4 regions of the Mesorhizobium sp. L-2-11 genome follow, and region 4 is predicted to be linked to each of the others. Evidence: riboswitches for the same ligand, from Rfam matches in the RefSeq annotation. Region 4 holds a riboswitch; each other region holds the start of a gene.

Region 1 (5,307 bases), 3.1 Mb from region 4:
AGCACGGCGCGCAATGCCTTTTTCGGCTTTGCGAAGCGGGTCGCCATCTTGGAAGATTCAACCTCCGCGATGCAGTGGATCGCCGCCTGCAGATCGGGCAGTGGAAAAGTGCAGGTGTAGATTTCGACGACATGTTTGAGACTGGCGCGAGCCGCGTCGAATAGTGCAGTATGCACAGGTTTCACGGTTAGACCACGCGAATGAGAAGCAGTTCCTCACCACCAACTGCAAAACCGCAGATCGCACGCAAGCTGACCATGCCAGACGCAGCTCATGGCGATCGCTTGCCCGCCAATGGCCAGGCTCATTGGCGCGATGCAGCGGTCGCGTTCGGCTGAGTAAAGAAATGCGGCCCGCGCTGTTTGCCGAGTAGTGGCTGTGGAGGAGGGGATGACCGGGTTGATCAGATTTGAGAGGCCAGTCGTAGTTCAGCTTAGCCGCCGCGGCTCGGAGCGTGTCGTGTTCGACGTCAACGACGCGGCCGCTATCTTGCTCCGGGATCTGCATCATGAGACCGATAAACGCAGGATAGCGATGGACACCTGTCTGCAGGTGTTACGCGGTAAGACCCATCCACCAGCTGCTCGACGAGCTTTTGTCGCAGCCGCGCTCGAAGCACGCATTCTGCGCAGTGATTGAGATCTGGGACGCCGCTCGTGAATTTCGGCCATCTGCACATCGCTATTGGGCGCGGTCCGAACACCCCTGCCGGCTCCGCCAGGAGCAAGCCAACACCGCACTTTCCGCGGCGGCTTTCCTGGTCCGGCGCCTGATCTTCCACCATCGAAGCACAAGGGTCCGCCAGCCAGCTGCGGCCGCTCGGCTTCGCCGTCGCGGTGATGGTGATTGCAGCCAGAGGCAGACGGAGCCATCGAGCGGGAATTGGCCCGCTGCAGATGGTGGAGCGTCGATGCCGCCTCAAAAGTCTCCGGAAGTACCGTATGAACCTTGCCCCAGCTTGGCCCTGCATCCGATCTCCCGCAACACGCTCCGCGGACCGGCGCCGCGTGATCGCTGATGCTTCTCCCGATGGTCGGGACCGGGGGGTTCGGCGACCAAGGTCGGGGAGACGATAGTGACACTGGATGATCCCAATACGGAATAATCCGAAACTGGCTGGCGGTGAGCCGTCTCGTTTCTGGCCGGCTCATTTGAGGCCAAGCCTCCTTCGATCGCCAGCCAACGGCGGCGTCTGGAAAGCTGACTTCGACGCGCCGTAACAAGGGCCGCGGCCAGGCCAAGCTTGCCGAGGCGCTTCGTCACCGGCAGCGCGATTGCCTTGGGCGCGCCGGATAGACTCCCCCAAGGATGCCCGGTGTGTGGCGTTGCCGCTCACCGCCGGCGAGTGTCACCGAGCCCTACGCCGTCTGCGCTTTTTCCCGAATTGCGCGTGCCGCAGCCACCATGTTCATCAGGGCAGGGCGGACCTCCTCCCATCTGCGTGTTTTGAGACCGCAGTCGGGATTCACCCACAATTGGCCATCCAGCAATCGATCGCGAGCAAGCATGATGAGGTTGGAAATCTCGCCCACTTCCGGGACCCGCGGCGAGTGAATGTCATAGACGCCGGGACCGATCTCGTTCGGATACTTGAAGGTTCGCAGCGTATCGAGCAGTTCCATCTGCGAGCGCGAGGTTTCAATGGAGATCACATCGGCATCCATTGCAGCAATCGCGTCCACGATGTCGCCGAACTCGGAGTAGCACATATGGGTGTGAATCTGGGTCGCATCGCCAACCGCCGTTGAAGCCAGCCGGAAGCATTCGACGGCCCAGTCGAGATAGGTTTCCCAGTCGGCCTCACGAAGCGGCAAGCCCTCGCGCAGTGCGGCTTCGTCGATCTGGATCATCTTGGCGCCGGCCTTTTCGAGGTCGCTCACTTCATCGCGAATGGCGAGCGCGACTTGGCGGCAGACGGCTGAGCGCGGAAGGTCGTCTCGGACGAAGGACCAGTTGAGGATCGTCACCGGGCCGGTAAGCATGCCCTTCACCGGCTTTGGCGTCAGCGACTGGGCGTATCGCCACCAGTGTAGTGTCATCGGATTTTGTCGCGACACATCGCCAATGATGATCGGGGGTCGCACAAAGCGCGAGCCATAGCTCTGCACCCACCCATGCTGCGTGAAGGCAAAGCCGCGGAGCTGCTCGGCGAAATACTGCACCATATCGTTGCGCTCGAATTCGCCGTGGACCAGCACGTCGAGTCCGATCTCTTCTTGCCAGCGAACGGCGGCTTCTATCTCTTTTTTCAGGAAGGCCTCATAGTCGACGTAACTCAGCTCGCCCTTGGCATGGGCTGCCCGCGCCTTGCGAACCTCGGCTGTTTGCGGGAAGGAGCCGATCGTCGTGGTGGGGAAGGATGGCAAGCCAAACGTGTCGCCCTGAAGCTTGGAGCGCACGTCGAATGCGCTCTTCCGGCGCGTCATGCCGACCTTGATGCTGGCGACCCGTCCTTCGACGAGCGGATCATGCACCTTAGCGGATGTCGCGCGAACGGCGGCAGCCTCAGCCGACGCCTCTAGTTCGGCGGCGACCGCGTCCCGGCCTTCAGCCAGGGCACGGGCGAGCACGACCAGCTCGTCGGTTTTTTGCGCCGCGAAGGCGAGCCACGATTTCACGTCCGCATCGAGTGCCGTCTCCATGTCCAGGTCGATCGGCACATGCAGCATCGAGCAGGACGGGGCGATCTCCACGCGGTCCAACGGCCAGCCGGCGACGATCGGCTTGATGCGGTCAAGTATGGCAGGCAGGTTCGCGCGCCAGACGTTGCGGCCGTCGATCAGTCCGAGCGACAGGACAAGTTCCTTTTGCGCGAGCCGGCCGACGGTCTCCAACTGCTCTGGAGCGCGCACGAGATCGACGTGCAGTCCCGCCACGGGCAGAGAAGTTGCGGTCTCGAGATTGTCTCCCAGCGATCCGAAATAGGTAGCGACCATGATCTTCAACTCCGGTGCTGCTTTTGACAGCCGGCAGTAGGCGAATTGGAGCGCATCCCGTTCATTGGGAACCAGATCGACCACGAGCGCCGGCTCATCGATCTGCACCCAATCGGCTCCCGCGAGCTTCAGCCTCCGCAGGAGCTCCTCGTAGACGGGCAGCAGCCGTGGCAGGAGCGCGATAGGGTTGAAACCTTCCTCAGGTGACTTCGCCAACTTGAGAAAGGTAACCGGTCCAAGCAGGACCGGGCGCGTGTGGATGCCGAGCGCCTTGGCCTCGAGGAAATGATCGACCGGTTTCGCCGACGAGAGGGCAAAGCTCTGATCGTCGGTAAGTTCCGGCACAATGTAGTGATAGTTGGTGTCGAACCATTTGGTCATTTCCATCGCGGCAAGGCCATGCCCGTTGGCCGCATGCTCGTCACCGGCATGTCCGCAATCAGCGGCCTGATCTTGGTTGCCGCGCGCCATGGCGAAATAGGTATCGAGTGGGACCTCGCCGTCAGTCCAGGTGTATCGTGCCGGCACGGCGCCGACCATGGCGACGGTGTCGAGCACATGGTCATAAAGCGAGAAATCGTTGGACGGGATTTTCGACACGCCGCGATCGTGCTGCTCCCTCCAGCTGGCGGCGCGTAGCGCCTTCGCCGTCGCGAGCAGGTCGGCAGCGGGAGATTTTCCGGACCAGTAGCTTTCAAGCGCGAATTTGAGTTCCCGCCGTCGACCGATACGCGGCACGCCGAGCGTTGCCACTGGAATTTGTTGAGAGACAGTCATGCCATACCCCGATGGTTGGGGCGTGGGGACAAGGAACGCGCGAGCAGGCGGCACGAAGCCAGGCTACCGCGGCCACCGAGACACCCCGCCCGTGGACGTTGTTCGTCGTGGCAGGTCTCCTGGCTCGCGGGTCAAAGCCTCTGCCCGTCTTCCCGAGGCCGTTCGCCTCAGTGACACCAATGGGCTTGGCTCGCCGCTAACAGTTGCGGGGGCAGCGCCGGCATCGCACCGGCTTCCCTCTTAGCTCCGCTACAGCAGTGCCGCGCGGAGAACCACGACATGCGCACAATCACAGCAGCTTCGCTCCTTGTCAATACATATAACGAGATGTTTATGTGATGATGCGAATAATGCCCTTGCGCTGATCGGTCTCTTTCGCCCAAAGCCGCTTACGATGCCGCCTCTTATCAGTGCAGGCTCGGAGAGATCCTTGTCCCCATCGGCGACGCCGGATGAGATCGAGGTCGCCGGGCTCAAAGGGCGTAAAGTCGGGCCAGGTCGTCACGGTCAGCCGGGAATCCCGGTACTTGTTCCCGCTCGGCTTCGCTCAGCGTGCTTGCGCACTCGCCCATCAGCACGCTGATAACCATGTCCGGAAGCGGAAAGGAGAGGTGGCGCCTCAGGTCGGCGGACTGGGGCTGGGCCGCCAGCGTCTCGAACAACTGCGCGGCGATCGCCTCGACCTGCTGCGCGAGCAGCTTCACCCTGCGATTGCTGAAGGCCGGCGCCACGATCGTGCGTAACCGGGCATGCTCGCCCCCCTCGTGCGAGACAAGCCACCCCGGCGAACCGAGAATCACCGAATCCGGGGTGAATGCCGCACTCTCTAAGCGACGGAAGGGCGGAAGCTGACCGGCAGGCGCTGCGGGCAGCGAATGACGTAAGACGGCATGTAGACGACGTCCTCCGCAGCGATGGTCAGCGCCAGATCCTCCAGCCGCCCGAATAGCGCGGGGAAGGCGCAGCGCAATTCCAGGCGCGCCAGCGCAGCGCCCAGGCAGGAATGCGGCCCCTCGCCGAATGACAAATGCGGGTTGTGCCGCCGGGTGACATCGAACCTGTTGGCGCCGGGACCGAAGGCCTTTTCGTCCCGGTTCGCCGCATGGAACGCCATCAGGACGGCATCGCCGCGGCGGACCAGGCATCCGTCGATCTCCACGTCCTGGGTGGCATAGCGGAACGGCAGATTGGCCGCTGAGCTGCCCCAGCGCAGGATCTCCTCGATCGCCTGTGACCACGGAACTTGGCCGCTGCGCACCAAGTGCAGTTGCTGCGGATGCGTCAGCAATGCCAGCACGCCATTGCCGATGACGCCGGCGGTGGTCACGAAGCCCGCAGAGAGCACCATGAACAGCATGTCGATGAGCTCGGTGTCGGAAACGAGCTCGCCTTTGTCACGCGCGACGATCAGGGCCGAAGCCAGATCATCGCCGAGCTGGCCCCGCTTGAGCGCGATCAGGCGACGGAAGAACTCCGGGATGCGCTGCCGCGTCTGTCGCACCTCTTCGGCTGTGGCGGAGGTGTTGGCCAGGCTGTAGGTGAGCGCGACGATCTCTTCGCGCTGTTCGTCCGGCAAACCGAACAGTTCGGCGAT
Region 2 (5,307 bases), 1.4 Mb from region 4:
CGCGAGCGGCTGGTGATGAAGCGGAACGCCGTGTCGGTGCTCTCGATCAACTTCCGGGCAAAGGCGATGCGCTCCGGCTCGTAGCTGTCTAGCAGGCGTTGATCGGCACGGCCTTGAACCACGGCAGCGAGCTTCCAGCCCAGGTTGACCGCATCGCCCATGCCGGTGTTCATGCCCTGGCCGCCGGCCGGGCTGTGGATGTGGCCGGCATCGCCGCAGAGGAACACGCGGCCGACGCGGAAGCGTTCGGCAACGCGGTGGTGGACGCGGTAGGTCGAGAACCAGTTGACTTCGTTGACCTTGATGCCGGTGTCGCGCTCGACATCGGCGCGGATTGCCTCGAAGGTGATCGTCTCATCGGCTTCATGCGCCTTCGGCACGATGCCGATCAGACGCAGTGAACCGGATTGCCTGACCGGCATGGCGATCGCGAAACCGTAAGCGCTGACCGTGGTGTCCATGCCGTTGCGGGTGACCGCGCCGCTGCCCGTCACGTCGGCGACGTAGAAGGCCTGTTCGTAAGTACCACCCGGGAAGCCGATATTTAGCCCATGCCGCACGGTGCTGCGAGCGCCGTCGCAACCGACGAGATAGGCGGTACAGACTGTCTCGGTCACACCGCCACTGCGCAATGTGGCGACAACCGAACTGGTCCTGTCCTCGAAGGCGACCAGTTCGGTGTTGCGCTCGACCCGAACCCCGGCGCGCTCGAGATGCGTGATCAGGATGCGCTCGTGAATGTCTTGCGGCAGCGCGAATGCGAAGGAGTACGGGCTGATGCCGCGGCCGAAGTCGGAGAGCGGCAGCCTTGCGGCGATGCCGGCCGGCGTGCGCACGGTGAGTTGCTCCAGCCGCACGCCGGCGGCAAGCACGTCCTCGACGATGCCGATCTGGCGGTGGAACTCGAGCGTGCGGGCCTGGACGGCGAGCGCGCGCGATGTCTCGCCCGGACCTGCGGCCTTGTCGAAGATGCGGACCGGCACGCCGAGACGGGTGAGCCAGAGGGCAAGCGTCAGCCCGGTTGGTCCGGCGCCGGCAATCAGCACTTTCGTTTGTGACGGGCTCATCTGGCTTCTCCTGCAGCAATGCGAACCTTTTCGTGTTCGCGCAGCCGGTTGATGCCGGCGGTTACGACGACGTCGCCTTCGGCCAGGCCGCTGCTGACGACGACCCGCTCGGTCTCGTAACGGGCAATGACGACTGGCTTCAGCTCGACCGCCGACGAAGCGCTCACAATCCAGACGGCCGGCTTGCCGTCCTTGTCGAACAGCGCACTTCCCGGCAGCATCACGACAGGCGCGCTGGATTCGTTGACACGGCCCGCGACGCTGCTGCCAAAGCGCATTTCATCCGGGGCGTTGCGCAGCGAAACCTTCACCTGGAAGGTGCGGGTAGCGGCATCGGCCACCGGCGACACCTCGCGGATGACGCCGGATGTCGAGATCGCCGGGTTGCTGAGCAGCGAGACAATGATCTCCGGCGGATGCCCGGCCCTGCGGCCATTCGAGAAAGCTGCCTCGGCGATCGAGAAGACGGCGTCGCGGGCTTGCGGATCGGCGATGCGCACGACCATCTGCCCGACATTGACGAGCTGGCCTTCCTCAGCGCCAGTCGCCGTCACCACGCCGTCGAAATCCGCGTGCAGTTCGGTATAGGCGAGCTGATCCCTGGCCATCTCCAAGCCAATCTTTGCCGAGTCCAGCTTGGCTTGCGCCGAGCGGAGGTTCTTCAACGTCGCATCATAGCTGGCGCGCGTCGTGAAGCCTTTGGCAAGCAGTGCTCCGAGGCGGACCTCTGCGGCACTCGCCTCGACCAGCACGGCCTGCGCCGCCGCGACATCGGCCTCGGCGCTACGCAAGCGGTTGCGATAATCCTGGTCCTCGATCCGGGCGAGCACTTCGCCTTTCCTGACCATCTGGCCTACTGCTGCCGTGCGCTGCACGAGCTTGCCGGAGAGCCGGAACCCGAGGTCGCTTTCGCGCTGTGGGCGGATTTCGCCGATGGCGATGCGACTGTCTGCCTGCGGTTCCGGCTTCACCGTCACGGCCTTGACCAGCTTCGCTTCCGGCACATCCGGCTTTGCAGTCGCGGCCTCGCCCTTGGCGGCGTACCAGGTGACGGCAGCGGCGCAGCCGAGCGCCGCGATCGATACGCCGACGAGGCCATGTTTCAACCTGCTGTGGAATGCGGCAGTCATGTTGTCTCCTATCCATGTTGCGGCCGGCGCCGGAACGGGCGCGACAGCCGGCAATGATCCTTGACTGGAGACGGGCCGGGCGCCCTGGCGCGAAAACATGGGGTCAATTGGCCCGTTCACCAGCACGCTTTCATTCGGCTTTTTGGACGCTGAAATCCCGATCGGATTCTGAAAATTTTCCGATGTTTTGGCGACCGACCTCTTCCACGCTGGTCCATTGAAAGGTCGTTGAATTGGGCATCCGGGAAAAACCGGAGCACAGGTATGCCGGTGTTGACAGCAGAGAGTAGCGCTTGATATGTAATATCATTACATATGCGAACGACCGCGCATCATGGTGCGAGCCCAATCAAAACCATTGCGACGCGGTCGGCGGAAATCTACGGTGGAAAGGTGATGGTCCCCGAGTCGAAAGGCAAGGGGTGAAAAGGGAACACGGTGAGATCTTCGGATGGAGGCCGTGGCTGCCCCCGCAACTGTAAGCGGCGAGCAAAATCCGAAATGCCACTGGCCGGCAAGGCTGGGAAGGCTGGATGGCGCAAGGACCCGCGAGCCAGGAGACCTGCCATCAGCATGAGTTGACCGGACGGGGTGTGCCGGGAGGAGACGTGGACATCGGTTTGTCGGCCGGTTCGCTTCCTTCCGTCGCCATTGGAGAAAGTGACGGTAAGTGGACGCCTCCCAGCCTCTTCTTGAAGCGCGTGAACTGAACGCGACGGCGAATGGCCAGCGCCTGGTCAGTGCGGTCAGCCTTTCGGTGGCGGCGGGCGACCGCCTCGCCATCATCGGCCCAAACGGCGCCGGCAAGACGACGCTGCTGCGCATGCTGTGCGGTACGCTGCGGCCAAGCGCGGGAGATGTGAGGTTTGGCGGGCGCCGGCTGGAGACGTTCTCGGCCGCCGAGCGGGCTCTGCACATGGCTGTCGTCGGCCAGACCGATCAGCCTGATCCGCGGCTTGCCGTAATCGATTATGTCGGGCTTGGGCGGGTCCCGCATGCCGGCTTGCGACGCAGAAGCGAGCAACGCGACATCGTCGCCGAAGCGCTTCGCAGAACCGGCCTGCTGCCGCTGCTCGGCCGCACGATCGGCTCGCTGTCCGGTGGTGAGCGGCAACGCGCCCAACTGGCGCGCGCCATCGCCCAGGAGCCCAAAATCCTGTTCCTCGACGAACCGACCAATCATCTCGATCCGCGCGCCCGCAGCGAACTTCTTGAACTCGTATCGCAGTTTGGCATGACCGTCGTGGCGGTGCTGCATGATCTGTCGCTGGTCACGCCATTTGCCACCAGGGTCGCGGTGATGAACGCTGCCCGCCTGCAGGCGTTCGCCGGTCCGCGCGAGGCGCTGACCAAGCAGTTGATCCGCGAGATTTTCGGCGTCGACGTGCTTCGGCTGCGCCATCCGACCGAAGACCGCGAACTCACGGTGTTCGACGTTCCAAACCGTGCCTTCCCTGATTTAACCAAGGAGCAGCATTCGTGAAACGCCTGGCACTGTCTTTTACCTCCCTCCTGCTTGCCCAGACCGCCTTCGCTTTCCCGGTAACGGTCGACAGCTGCGGCACGCCGCTGACGTTCGACGCCGCGCCGAAGCGCGCCGTCATCCAGGATATGAACATGGCCGAGATGGCCTTCGCGCTGGGGCTGCAACCGTCGATCGTCGGCCTGACCGGCATCACCGGATGGTACAAGGTCGGTCCGGAATTCAAGGCCGAGCAGGGCGCGATCCCGGAACTTGCGCCAAAGTATCCGACGCTCGAAAATCTCGTCGCTGTCGAGCCCGATTTCTTTTTCGCCGGCTGGTACTACGGCATGAAGCCGGGCGGCGAGGTGACGCCCGATACGCTGGCCCCGCACGGCATCAAGACGCTGGTGCTGACGGAAAGCTGCGTCCATCTCGACACCAACCGCCCCGCCGCTTCGATGGACCTGCTGTATGGCGACATCGAAAAGCTGGGCAAGATTTTCGGCAAGGAAGCCGAGGCGAAAAAACTTGTTTCGGGCTGGAAAACGCAGCTCGCCGAAATCATGGCGAAGATTGGCGACCGCGAGGGAACGCGGGTGTTTCTCTACGATTCCGGCGAAGACAAACCGTTCACATCCGGCAAGTTCGCGATCCCCAACGCCATGATCGCCGCTGCCGGCGGCGACAACATCATGGCCGACATGCAGACGAGCTGGGGCAATACGGATTGGGAAACGGTCGCTTCCCGCAATCCGCAGTTCCTGATCCTGCTCGATTATCAGGACGGCGGCGGCTACAGGAAACTGCTCGAACTCCTCAAGGTCCATCCGGCGATGAAGGAGACCGATGCGGTCAGGAACGAGCGCTTCGTCGCGCTCCGCTATGCCGAGCTGACGCCTGGACCAGCCAACATCGAGGCGATCGCCAAGATCGCCAGGGCGATGCACCCGGAAGCCTTTTGAGCTTGCGCCACAGGGCATTCGAATTGGCCATGGCAGCAGGGGCAGCAGCGATCGCCGCTCTTGCTTTGCTGTCGATCGCCTATGGATCGACGGTCATAGCGTTGAGCGACGTGATTGCTGCGCTCGGACATGCGGCCGGACTGGACGGAAACCTCGTGCCCGGCCCGGTCGGCAATATCCCGGTTGCCAAGATCCCGGTTGCCAAGATCGTCGTGGATCTCAGGCTGCCACGCACGATCATGGCGATCTGTGTCGGCGCCGGGCTGGGCGTCATCGGCACGCTGTTGCAGACGGTAACGCGCAACGACCTCGCCGATCCGTTCCTGTTCGGCCTGTCCTCGGGCGCCGCGGCGGGTGCTGTTTCCGTCATCACCATTTTTGGTGATCATTTCGGCATCTGGACGTTGCCGGTTGCCGCCTTCACCGGCGGCATATTGGCGGCCGGCATCGTGCTGTTGCTGGTTTCGCGGGTGAGGGGGCAAGGACCCGAACGGCTGATACTGGCCGGGCTTGCCGTCTCTTTCATGTTCATCGCCCTGACCAACTATCTCGTCTTCGCCGGAGACCAGCGCGCCGCTCACTCGGTATTGTTCTGGACGATGGGCGGGCTCGGCCTGGCGCGATGGGACAATGTCGGGCTGGCTGCTCTTGGCGCGGGCACCATTCTTGCCTATGCGCTGTGG
Region 3 (5,307 bases), 2.8 Mb from region 4:
ATCGTGCCGGGCAGCATGTCGATGTCAGGCTGACGGCGCCGGACGGCTATCAGGCGCGCCGCTCCTACTCAATCGCCTCGGCGCCGGAAGCCGGCGAGACGATCGAACTGGCAATCGAAAGGCTCGATGACGGCGAGGTCTCACCGTTCTTTCACGATATCGCGGCGGTTGGCGACGAGGTCGAGTTGCGCGGACCGCTTGGCGGCCACTTCGTCTGGTCCGACAGCGACGGCGGCCCGCTTCTGCTGGTCGGCGGCGGGTCCGGCGTGGTGCCGCTGATGGCGATGATCCGCCATCGTGCCGCGCGCAGATCGGCGGTGCCCGCGGCACTGGTGTTTTCCGCGCGGGTCTGGGACGAGGTGATCTTTCGCGACGAGCTGATCGACCTCCACAATCGCCGGGACGGCTTCGATCTGGTGTTGGCGCTGACCCGCGAGCCGGCCCGGCGCCCGGCGGACTATTCGCGGCGGGTCGATGCCGCGATGATGGAGCAATCGATGTTGCGGCTGCCCGCGCCGCCAAGGTTCGCCTTTGTCTGCGGCTCGAATGCCTTCGTGTCGGCCGCCGCCCAGGCGCTGATCGATGCCGGCGTTCCGGCAGGCCTCATCCGCACCGAACGTTACGGGGTTTAAGCGCCCCCACCTGTCAGACCTCAATTTCGAGCGCCGACAGCGGCCTTGAACAGCAGGCGAGAATAAAACCGTCGTCGATCTCGTGATCGAGGATGCCGCCATTGTGGCTCATCTCGACTGTGCCCGAGATCTTTTTCACCTTGCAGGTTCCGCACAGGCCGAACTCGCAGGCTGCAGGAATTCGTACGCCCGAAGCGCGCGCCGTCTGCAGCACGGTCTGGCCGGCAACGCAGTCGGCATCGACATCCGAAAGCGAAAAGCGGATCGGCGTTGCGGCCTCGACAGGTACCTCGATCCCGCCCCCTGCCGGCCCACCTTCTGCCGGCGAACCGAACGGGGCCGGTATTTCCTCCACCCTTGGGGCCGCAAAGCTTTCCTGATGATAGTTGGCCATGTCGAAGCCGGCCCCCTCCAGCATCTGCCGCACGGCGCGCATGAACGGGTCGGGGCCGCAGCAGAAAATTTCGCGCTCGCGAAAATCGGGTGCCAGCAGCGGCAGCCGTATCGCGTCGATCCGGCCCATATGGCCGAACCAGCCCTCACGGCTGGACCGCTCCTCGATCATGAAACCGAGCGTCAGGCCAGGCATGCGGCTGCCGAGCAGCTCGAGCTCCTTGCGGAAGATGATCTCCTCGGGCTTTCGTGCACAGTTGACGAAGCCGACATCGGTCCATGGCGCGCAGTCGTTTAGCCAGCGCAGCATCGACATCATCGGCGTCACGCCGGAACCGGCCGAAATGAACAGATACTTGGCGGCGGGATGGCTGTGCAGCGAAAAGTCGCCCGCCGGCCCATAGGCCTTCACGTGAACGCCGGGCTTCAGATTGTCGAACATCCAGCGTGTGCCGAAGCTGCCGGCCTGCGCTTTCACCGTCACCGCGATCGAGAACGGCCGCGACGGTGAGGACGACAGCGTATAGGTCCGCATCAACGGGCCATCGGTGGTCGGCAGTTCCAGCGTCACGAACTGCCCCGGTCTGTAACGGAACCATGTCTGGTTGTCAGAGCGGAAGGTGAAGGTCTTCACCTCAGGCGCCTCGTCGCTGACGCCGATGACTTCCAGCACCTGGAGCCTGTCGTTCCAGGGCGCCATGTCGTCGAGATGTCGGTAGAGCCCAAGGTCCGTCATCGCATTCATCCCGTTGATCCCGCTCAGGCGACGCTGCGCAACGCCGGACGGCCGTCCTCGGCAAGGCGCGGCCCGATGAAGGAGGCGTACCATTCGACGAACTGGATGACGCCGCCCTCATGCAGTTCCGAATAGGGGCCGGGCTCGTAGGCCGGCGACAGTATGCCGAAGGCGTTTTCCTCGACGATGCGACGGTCCTGGTCGTTGGTCTCGGTCCAGACATGGGTAAGCTCGGCGAGGTCGTAATCGACGCCCTCGACCGCGTCCTTGTGGACGAGCCATTTGGTGGTGACGGCCGTTTCCGTGGCGCTGATCGGCAGCACGCGGAAGGTGACGGCATGATCGCCGAGGACATGGTTCCAGGTCGTCGGATAGTGATAGAGCAGCAGCGAGCCGATACGGTCGGTCGAAACGCTGTCGGAAAGGTGCTTCTTCACCGCGCGTCTTCCCGTCATCGTATAGCTGACGGCGTCGCGCAGCAGCGGTGCGCGGGTGGCGCGATACTGCCCGGCCGGATCGATGCGGAACTTGCTCGGCAGGCCTGCCGCCTCGCATTTCGCCCAGTGCGCGAGCATTTCCGGATCGCTGTCGGCACCCTGCACCCCGGTCACGGTCGGCGCTTCCGGGAATGTCTTGCAGAGTTCCGGATGGTTGCCGGCGCAATGGTAGCACTCGCGGTTGTTCTCCCAGACGAGCTTCCAGTTGCCCTTCTCGACGATGGTCGATTCGAAGGCGATTTTTGCCTCGCGCAGCCGGTGGGGCAGGAGGTAAGGCTCGATCATGGCGCGCATTGGCGCGAAGTCCGCCGGCTCGTTGGCCAGGCAGATGAAGATATAGCCGCCGACGCTTTCGCAAGCCACCGGCTTCAGACTGAACTGGCTCTTGTCGAAGCCGTCTGCCATCTGGCGAGCAAACAAGAGACGGCCGTCCAGCTCGTAGGTCCACTGGTGATACGGGCAGACGAGCTTCGCCGCAGTGCCCTTGTCGGCATTGCAGACACGGCTGCCGCGATGCCGGCAGGAATTGTGGAAGGCATTGACCTTGCCTTGCTGGTCGCGGACCAGCACGAGCGGATAGTCGCCGATCTGGGCGGTGATGTAGCTGCCAGGTTTCGGCAACTCGCAATCGTGGCCGATGAACAGCCAGTCGCGATACCAGATCAGCTCCATGTCGAGCTTGAAGAAATCTGGATCGGTGTAGAAGGGCTGCTCAAGCGAATAGCCTTGCCTGCGGCCGTGCAAGAGCCTCAGCATGTCGTTGCGCGCGTCCATGTCCTGTCCTCGTGTAAGGACTGAACTGGTGGTGATGGAGGGAGGACCGCTTGCACGCCGGCGACAGGGCCGGACATGCATCATCCACCTCTTGACCGCCCACCGCGATCAGTCGAGTCTAAAAATCTCGGGCTGGTTTCCGGGCTCTGGAGTGTCCTTGCGGACCCATCGCGACACCTTCCCAGGCTTGTGGCCCAGTGGTCTCCCGTTGCGACTTGAACTCCACCACCGTTGCGGGGGCAGCGCCGGGTTCTGACCGGCTTCCCAATTCTCCGCTTCGTCGTCACCAAGCGGCACCTGAGATGGCGCGATCTAATCATGCCGGCCGGCTGACTGTCGGCATGAAAGCGACATCGTATCCATGCGGCGCGACACCGCCGGCGAAACCTACAGGTTTATACCTGCAGGGCTGAAACCTCACTTTTGTCGGCAGCCATTGTCGGCTGCCGTGACATCCAATCCGAGCCGCGGCGGAAACCAGGAAGGTTAACAGTTTATAAAAGTGACTGTTAGCCGCTTCTAAAATCGAACCGAACGGTTCGTTTCTGTTGACAATGCGTGCAGCACGCCGTGAACGCAGGTCCGCCAATCCGTCAAATCATGAACGGCTAATTTGGCATAAGCGATTGAAAATAAGATATAAAATCAATTCGGGGATGTCTCTGGTACAATTTCAAGGTGTAGATTCTTGGTCCACACGGAACAACTTCGTGATTGGAATCCGCCGAATGGCCTTCCCACGTTGGGGCTGTCCGAACAACGCGCGTCCTCCCAAGACACGCCGCTAGACGGACGGAAAACTAAGATACTGGAGTACCAAAAAATGAAAAAGATCGCTCTCGCTGCCGTCGCCGCTCTGGCCATCACCGGCAGCGCCTTTGCCGGCAGCGACCATTATGGGTCAGACGGCCTCAACCAGCCGGCCGCTGCGGTCGACAGCGACTCGTATACGGCTTCGACTCGGAATTCGGCTTCGGCGCAGAACCCGGTTCCGGCTGACGAGAAGCCCGTTCACGGCAGCGACCGTAACCTGTTCGGCAACAACTAACAGTTCGTCCAGGCAATGATCCCGAAAATGGAACGCGGTTTTCGAACAAAGAGCATGGTCAAACAAACAGCTGCGGCGGCATTTGCCCGCCGCGCTGGTGGAATCAAGAAAATCCAGGAGTTTTGAAATGAAGAAGATCGTTCTTGTCGCCGCCGCTTTTTTGATTGCTGCCGGCAGCGCCTATGCCCGCAACGACAACGTTGGCGGAACCGACATCAACAAGCAGGCGACCGTCAACGTCGACAACACGCAGACGTCTTCGGTGCGCAATACCGGCTCGCCGGTCTACAAGCTGCTCAACTCGTCGGGCGACGTACAGAAGTCCGCCCCGCAGGGCGGCGACCGGAACCTGTTCGGCCGCTGACAGCGACCGGAACGAACAAGAGCGGCGGGCTTGCCCGCTGCTCTTGTTTGAGGGCTCGCCAAAAAAACTTTCATCAGTTCGGCCGCCGCTCTCAGGCTGCCTTTGCTTCCGCTTTGTGGAGCGTGAATGAATGTCCGTCGGCGTCGAAAATATGCAGGTCGCCGGCATCGGCATTCAACCGCAGCGCGGCACCCCGCTTGACCTCGACATTGCCTGGCAGCTTGGTCACCAGCGGCAGGTCGGCGCGGCCGATGTCGACATAGACGAGCTGGACCTCGCCGAGCTGCTCGACATAGTCCACCGTTCCCTCGAAAAGATAATCTGCGCCGGTGGCGATCATCAGATCCTCCGGCCGCACGCCGAAGCTCACCGAAGCGCCCGTCGCCGAGGCTGGCGTGGCGATCGGCACCGTCGCCTTGCGGCCGCCGACATGGCTGACGATGGTCGGGTCGCCTGATTTGTCGATCGTCGCCGGCAGGATGTTCATGGCCGGCGAGCCGATGAATTGGGCGACGAACAGATTGCCGGGTCTCTTGTAGAGCTCCATCGGCGTGCCGACCTGCTCGATATGGCCCTCCTTGAGCACCACGATGCGGTCGGCCAGCGTCATCGCCTCGACCTGGTCGTGGGTGACGTAGATCATCGTCGTAGCAGGCATCGATTCCTTGAGCTTGGCGATCTCGATGCGGGTGGCGACGCGCAGGGCCGCGTCGAGATTCGACAGCGGCTCGTCGAACAGGAAAACTTTCGGGTTGCGTACGATTGCGCGGCCGATGGCGACGCGCTGGCGCTGGCCGCCCGACATCGCCTTGGGCAGGCGGTCGAGATATTTGGTCAGCTGCAGGATTTCCGCCGCCTGGCGC
Region 4 (5,307 bases):
CGTCCGCCGCATCCCGGCCCGCCAGCCGCGCCAGCCTCCACACCAGCGCCGTCATATTCTCCGGGCCGCCCTCGCGGAAATAGCCGAGCAGGGCGTCGAGCTCCTGGCGCGGCAGCGTCGAGCCTTCGATCAGTCGCAAATCCTCGTCGTGACTCTCGCCGGGCAGCAGCGCCAGTTTTATGCCGTGCGCGCGGGCGGTCGAGGCGAGCTGGTCGCAGCCGTAGCGCCACCAGTCGTAACCGCCGAGGATGCGAACCAGAACAACCCTGGCGTGCCGGGCGACACTGTCGATCCACAGGTCGACGGACATCGGGTGGCGCAGGTCGCGCAACGCCGCCAGCCGCATCGACGGCAGACGGTCCGCGTCTGCCTGCCACGCTGCCGCCAGTCCGGCCAAGTCGCTGTCAGTGAAGGACAGCGCCACGACATCCGCAGGCGTCTGCCTGAGGTCGACAGGCTCGGCGAGATCGTCGAGCGAGGCGGATGTGGTGGTGAGGATGTGCATCGCGGCTCGTGCCTGTGCTCAGCCGGCGAGGATACGCTCGATCGCCGGGCGGTTCAGCCCTTTCAGGCCGATGACGACGAGGCGCGAACGGCGATCGTCTTCAGCGGTCCAGGCGCGGTCGTAATAGTGGTTGACGCGCGGGCCGACGGCCTGCAGCAACAGCCGCATCGGTTTGCCGCCGACTTCGACGAAACCCTTGACGCGCAGCACGTTTTCTTCCGCCGCCGCCGTGGCGACGCGCAAAGCCAGCTCATCGGGATTGACGATCGACGGAATGTCGATGACGAACGAGTCGAAATCGTCGTGCTCGTGGTCGAGCTCGTCGTCGTGATGGGTCTTGCGGTTCTCGATATCGTTCTCGACGGCAAGGCCAAGGCCAAGCAACACGGAGGGATCGACCTTGCCCTGCGAGGCCGGCACGATCTTTACCGCGCGGGCAACATGTTCGCCGATGATGGCATTGGCGCGGGCCGTGCCGGCGGCGTCCATCAGGTCGCGCTTCGACACTATGATCAGGTCGGCGCAGGCGAGCTGGTCCTCGAACACCTCCTCGACCGGATCGTCGTGGTCGAGCGTTTCGTCCTGCGCGCGCTGCGCCTGCAGGGCGTCCATGTCGTTGGCAACGCGGCCTTCGGCCAGCGCCGGTCCGTCGACCACGGCAATGACGCCGTCGACCGTCACCCGGCTCTTCACCGTCGGCCATTGGAAGGCCTGGACCAGTGGCTTGGGCAGAGCCAGGCCGGAGGTTTCGATCAGGATATGGTCGACCCTCGGCGTCAGCGACAGGATCTGGTCGAGCGCCGGGACGAAATCGTCGGCGACGGTGCAGCAGATGCAGCCATTGGCCAGTTCGACGATGTTTTCCTCCGGACAAGTGTCGATGCCGCAGCCTTTCAGGATCTCGCCGTCGATGCCGATGTCGCCGAACTCGTTGACGATGATGGCCAGCCGTTTGCCACCGGCGTTTTCGAGCAGATGGCGGATCAGCGTCGTCTTGCCGGCGCCGAGGAAGCCGGTGACGACGGTGCAGGGCACGCGCGAGATGGAAGCGATCATATCTGGTCCTTCAAAAGGTCGAGGGGAGGGATGCGGGCAACGAGGCCGCGCTTCAGGCAATCGGGGCGGCCGCGCCATGGAATGAGGCCGTCGGTCGAGGTGGCGAAGAGCCTTGCACCGACGACCAGATCGGCGCCGCTGGTCGCGGTCAGGTCGCCAAAGACATAGCTCCAGCAACCGTCTCGCAGGATAGCGGCGCTGAGGCGGCGCTTGCAGTTGCCGAGGCATTCGACGCTGCGGATACGGATGTTTTCGCCCGAGGCGGCGCGGCGCGTGTCTTCGGCCAACAATTCGCCGGCGCGGGGATGGCTGTCGGAGCCGGTCTCGTCACGGCAGGAGGCGCAGACGATCACGGTGACGTCCGATAGAGCATCACCATCGCCGGACAATACGCCCGCTGTCTCAGCCGGAAAACTGCTGTCGCGTTCCAAATCAGGCTCCTTGCCCGGAAAACCCGCCAGGCGATCGGATTCTTTTGTCCTAGACGGCAGGTCTCCTGGCTCGCGGGTCATCGCCTTGGTGCCGCCTTCCCGGGATTTTCCCAGTGGTTTTCGGCCTAGGCTCGTCGCTTACAGTTGCGGGGACAGCCGCGGATTTGAAATCGGGATTTCGCACCGCATTCCCTCTTGGCTCCTCCCTTTGCCGAGAGGAGACCGTCTGAACCGGATTTAGGCTTGTGCGGGCAGTCGTGTCAACGCACGTCTACGACGCTGGCGAGGGAAACGCTTCAGGGCAATTTTCGATGTCGGCGCTGCCCCTCATTGCCCTGCCGGGCATTTCTCCCCGTATAGTGACGGGGAGAAAAAGCTGGCCGCAACAGCGGCGCCCCTTCCTGCAACGCTGGTGATTGGCGAAACCATCGATGACAGCGTCCCTCTCCTCGTCACTATACGGGGAGAGGATGCCGGCAGGCAGGTGAGGGGCAGCGCCGACATCGGCAAACCCTTACGAAACCGCGACATCCGCCAGCGCCGAACCCAGGTCCCCCGCAGGTGTCACCTCGATGCGTTCGAGGCCGAGCCAACCCTGCATCAGCTGCAATTCCTCGAAAAGTTCGGCGGCGGTTTGCGGCGGGGCGCCGGGCTCGGCATAGGCGGCATGGACGCGCAGCACGCCGGCCGGGCGGTCAGCCCTAAGGTCGATGCGCGCCACGATCCCTTCGCCGAGCAGGAACGGCAGCACATAATAGCCGTACTGGCGCTTTTCGGCGGGGGTGTAGATCTCGATGCGATAGCGGAAGTCGAACAGTCTTTCCGTGCGCGCCCGCTCGAAGACGACGGGATCGAACGGAGCGAGCAGCGCACGCGCCTTGATTTTGCGCGGAAAACGGGCGTCCTTGTGGAGATAGGCTGGCTTGCTCCAGCCTTCGACGCGAACCGGCAAAAGGTCGCCGGCCTCGACCAGTTCCTCGATGCGGCCCTTGATGTCGGCGGGGGAGAGCCGGAAATAGTCGCGCAGGTCGCCTGCTGTCGCGACGCCATGGGCGCGGGCGGAAATGCGCAGCAATTCGCGGTGCGCATCCTCGGGCGAGGGCACCGGCAGGCTGAGTATCGCCGGCGGCAGCACGCGCTGCGGCAGATCATAAAGCCGCTCGAAGCCGCGACGCGACGCCGTGGTGATGCGGCCGGCCCAGAACAGCCATTCGAAAGCGTGCTTGGCGTCGCTCCAGCCCCACCAGCCGCCGGAGCCTTTTTGGCCTCCTTTCTGGTCTCTCAGGGCCGAAGCGGCGATCGGGCCGCGTTCGACGACCTCGCGATAAATGTCTTCGATATAGGCGGCGCGCTCGCGGCCCCACTTGGCCAGCCCATTGTACATTTCCTCACCGCGCTCGGCCCGTTCCATGCGCCAGCGCATCAGCGGATAGGTTTCGACCGGCAGAAAGGAGGCTTCGTGCGCCCAATATTCGAAGACTTTGCGCTTGCGCGTCACCGCGGCGTTGTCGAGCAGGGCGAGCGGGTAGGGGCCAAGCCGCGAATAGAGCGGCATATAATGGGCGCGCACCACCGCGCTGACGGAATCGATCTGCAGCAGGCCGGTCCGGGCAAGCACACGCGCCAAATGGCGGCGATCAGGCGTTCTGCCGGGGCGAGGATCGGCAAACCCCTGTGCGGCAAGCGCGATGCGCCGGGCCATGGCGAGCGAGATTTTTTCCTTCATGCAGACGGCACTCTGTCGGCGTTCGACCAAAGGTGGGAGCGATGATTCCGCCATGCTAGCAGGGTTTTGGCGGCATCCATGTCAGGAGAGTAAAGTGGAGTAAAAAGTGAAGGAAATCAAACAGGAGCGGATCGGACCAGTTTATCCGGATATGCCGTCGAGCACCCCGAGTTTTGAACAAGGTTTGACTTGCTTCGCCGAAAGCCCTGCGCTAACCCTCGCCGCGTTGCAGCATAGAGCCCCCTAAAACGGTTCAGTGGTTAAACTGTCACGCTTCCGCAAGTGGGTCCGGTGCTGTAATCAGAGTGGATTGGCCGCCAACGGAAAGCCGCAGCATGAACGCATTGTTGAGTTCGTACCTGCCCATCGTCCTGTTTATCGGCGTGGCGCTGGTCGTCGGCCTGGCGCTGCTAGCCGCACCCTTTCTGGTGGCCTACCGCAATCCCGATCCGGAAAAGCTTTCCGCCTATGAATGCGGCTTCAACTCGTTTGACGATGCCCGCATGAAGTTCGACATCCGCTTCTACCTGGTGTCGATCCTGTTCATCATCTTCGATCTGGAGGTGGCCTTCCTGTTTCCGTGGGCGGTGTCTTTCGGCCAGATCGGCATGCTTGGGTTCTGGTCGATGATGGTGTTTCTGGCGGTGCTGACCATCGGCTTTGCTTATGAATGGAAGAAAGGAGCGCTGGAATGGGATTGAGTGACAATTCCGGCACGCTCGTCGCGCCGAAGCCAAAAGGCATTCTCGACCCAAGCACCGGAAAGCCGGTGGGGGCGAATGATCCGTTCTTCCTCGAGATCAACAACGAGCTTGCCGACAAGGGCTTTCTCGTCACCTCGACCGAGGCGCTGATCACCTGGGCGCGCAGCGGCTCGCTGATGTTCATGACTTTCGGTCTTGCCTGCTGCGCGGTCGAGATGATCCACACCTCGATGCCGCGCTATGACTCGGAGCGGTTCGGCGTTGCGCCGCGCGCGTCGCCGCGCCAGTCCGACATCATGATCGTCGCCGGCACGCTGACCAACAAGATGGCGCCGGCGCTGCGCAAGGTCTACGACCAGATGCCGGAGCCGCGCTACGTCATCTCGATGGGCTCCTGCGCCAATGGCGGCGGCTACTACCACTATTCCTATTCGGTGGTGCGCGGCTGCGATCGCGTCGTGCCGGTCGACATCTATGTGCCCGGCTGTCCGCCCAGTGCGGAAGCGCTGCTCTACGGCATCCTTCTGCTGCAAAAGAAGATCCGCCGCACCGGCACGATCGAACGGTGAGCGGGATGATGAGCCTGAATGAACTCTCGACCTATCTCGGCGAGAAGCTGAGCGGCCGGATCGGCGATGCGGTGTTTGCCTATGGCGAACTCACCATCTCGGTCGAGCCGCACGATCTGATCGAGGTGGTGAGCTTCCTGCGCGACGATCCAAAATGCCAGTTCATCTCGATCATCGACGTCTGCGGCGCCGATTATCCATCGCGGGCCAAGCGCTTCGACGTCGTCTATCACCTGCTGTCGCCGAAGCAGAATATTCGTATCCGCATCAAGGTGCAGGCGGACGAGGAGACGGTGGTGCCGTCGATCACCGGCGT

The links. A riboswitch is a leader RNA that binds a small molecule or an ion and turns the genes downstream of it on or off. The one in region 4 is predicted to bind cobalamin.
Region 1: it holds a riboswitch for cobalamin, as region 4 does, so the genes downstream of both, metE (5-methyltetrahydropteroyltriglutamate--homocysteine S-methyltransferase) here and JG739_RS14925 (DUF1636 family protein) in region 4, are expected to answer to the same signal.
Region 2: it holds a riboswitch for cobalamin, as region 4 does, so the genes downstream of both, JG739_RS21825 (ABC transporter ATP-binding protein) here and JG739_RS14925 (DUF1636 family protein) in region 4, are expected to answer to the same signal.
Region 3: it holds a riboswitch for cobalamin, as region 4 does, so the genes downstream of both, JG739_RS01535 (aromatic ring-hydroxylating oxygenase subunit alpha) here and JG739_RS14925 (DUF1636 family protein) in region 4, are expected to answer to the same signal.

The regions. Positions count from the first base shown of each region.
Region 1 covers NZ_AP023257.1:6,214,872-6,220,178, reverse strand. The annotation lists gene JG739_RS29585 (DUF982 domain-containing protein) at 1-120, shown strand, start outside; gene JG739_RS29580 (DUF982 domain-containing protein) at 460-639, shown strand; gene metE (5-methyltetrahydropteroyltriglutamate--homocysteine S-methyltransferase) at 1,359-3,689, opposite strand; cobalamin riboswitch at 3,806-4,005, opposite strand; partial or broken gene JG739_RS29570 (cytochrome P450) at 4,280-4,534, opposite strand; gene JG739_RS29565 (cytochrome P450 family protein) at 4,540-5,307, opposite strand, start outside.
Region 2 covers NZ_AP023257.1:4,549,864-4,555,170, reverse strand. The annotation lists gene JG739_RS21835 (FAD-dependent monooxygenase) at 1-1,067, opposite strand, end outside; gene JG739_RS21830 (efflux RND transporter periplasmic adaptor subunit) at 1,064-2,197, opposite strand; cobalamin riboswitch at 2,578-2,781, shown strand; gene JG739_RS21825 (ABC transporter ATP-binding protein) at 2,868-3,680, shown strand; gene JG739_RS21820 (ABC transporter substrate-binding protein) at 3,677-4,624, shown strand; gene JG739_RS21815 (FecCD family ABC transporter permease) at 4,654-5,307, shown strand, end outside.
Region 3 covers NZ_AP023257.1:335,296-340,602, reverse strand. The annotation lists gene JG739_RS01545 (FAD-binding oxidoreductase) at 1-632, shown strand, start outside; gene JG739_RS01540 (hybrid-cluster NAD(P)-dependent oxidoreductase) at 646-1,761, opposite strand; gene JG739_RS01535 (aromatic ring-hydroxylating oxygenase subunit alpha) at 1,785-3,032, opposite strand; cobalamin riboswitch at 3,146-3,348, opposite strand; gene JG739_RS01530 (DUF680 domain-containing protein) at 3,856-4,080, shown strand; gene JG739_RS01525 (DUF680 domain-containing protein) at 4,208-4,444, shown strand; gene JG739_RS01520 (ABC transporter ATP-binding protein) at 4,536-5,307, opposite strand, start outside.
Region 4 covers NZ_AP023257.1:3,112,191-3,117,497, forward strand. The annotation lists gene JG739_RS14915 (cobaltochelatase subunit CobN) at 1-505, opposite strand, end outside; gene cobW (cobalamin biosynthesis protein CobW) at 524-1,561, opposite strand; gene JG739_RS14925 (DUF1636 family protein) at 1,558-1,992, opposite strand; cobalamin riboswitch at 2,031-2,234, opposite strand; gene JG739_RS14930 (winged helix-turn-helix domain-containing protein) at 2,507-3,718, opposite strand; gene JG739_RS14935 (NADH-quinone oxidoreductase subunit A) at 4,054-4,419, shown strand; gene JG739_RS14940 (NuoB/complex I 20 kDa subunit family protein) at 4,410-4,991, shown strand; gene JG739_RS14945 (NADH-quinone oxidoreductase subunit C) at 4,997-5,307, shown strand, end outside.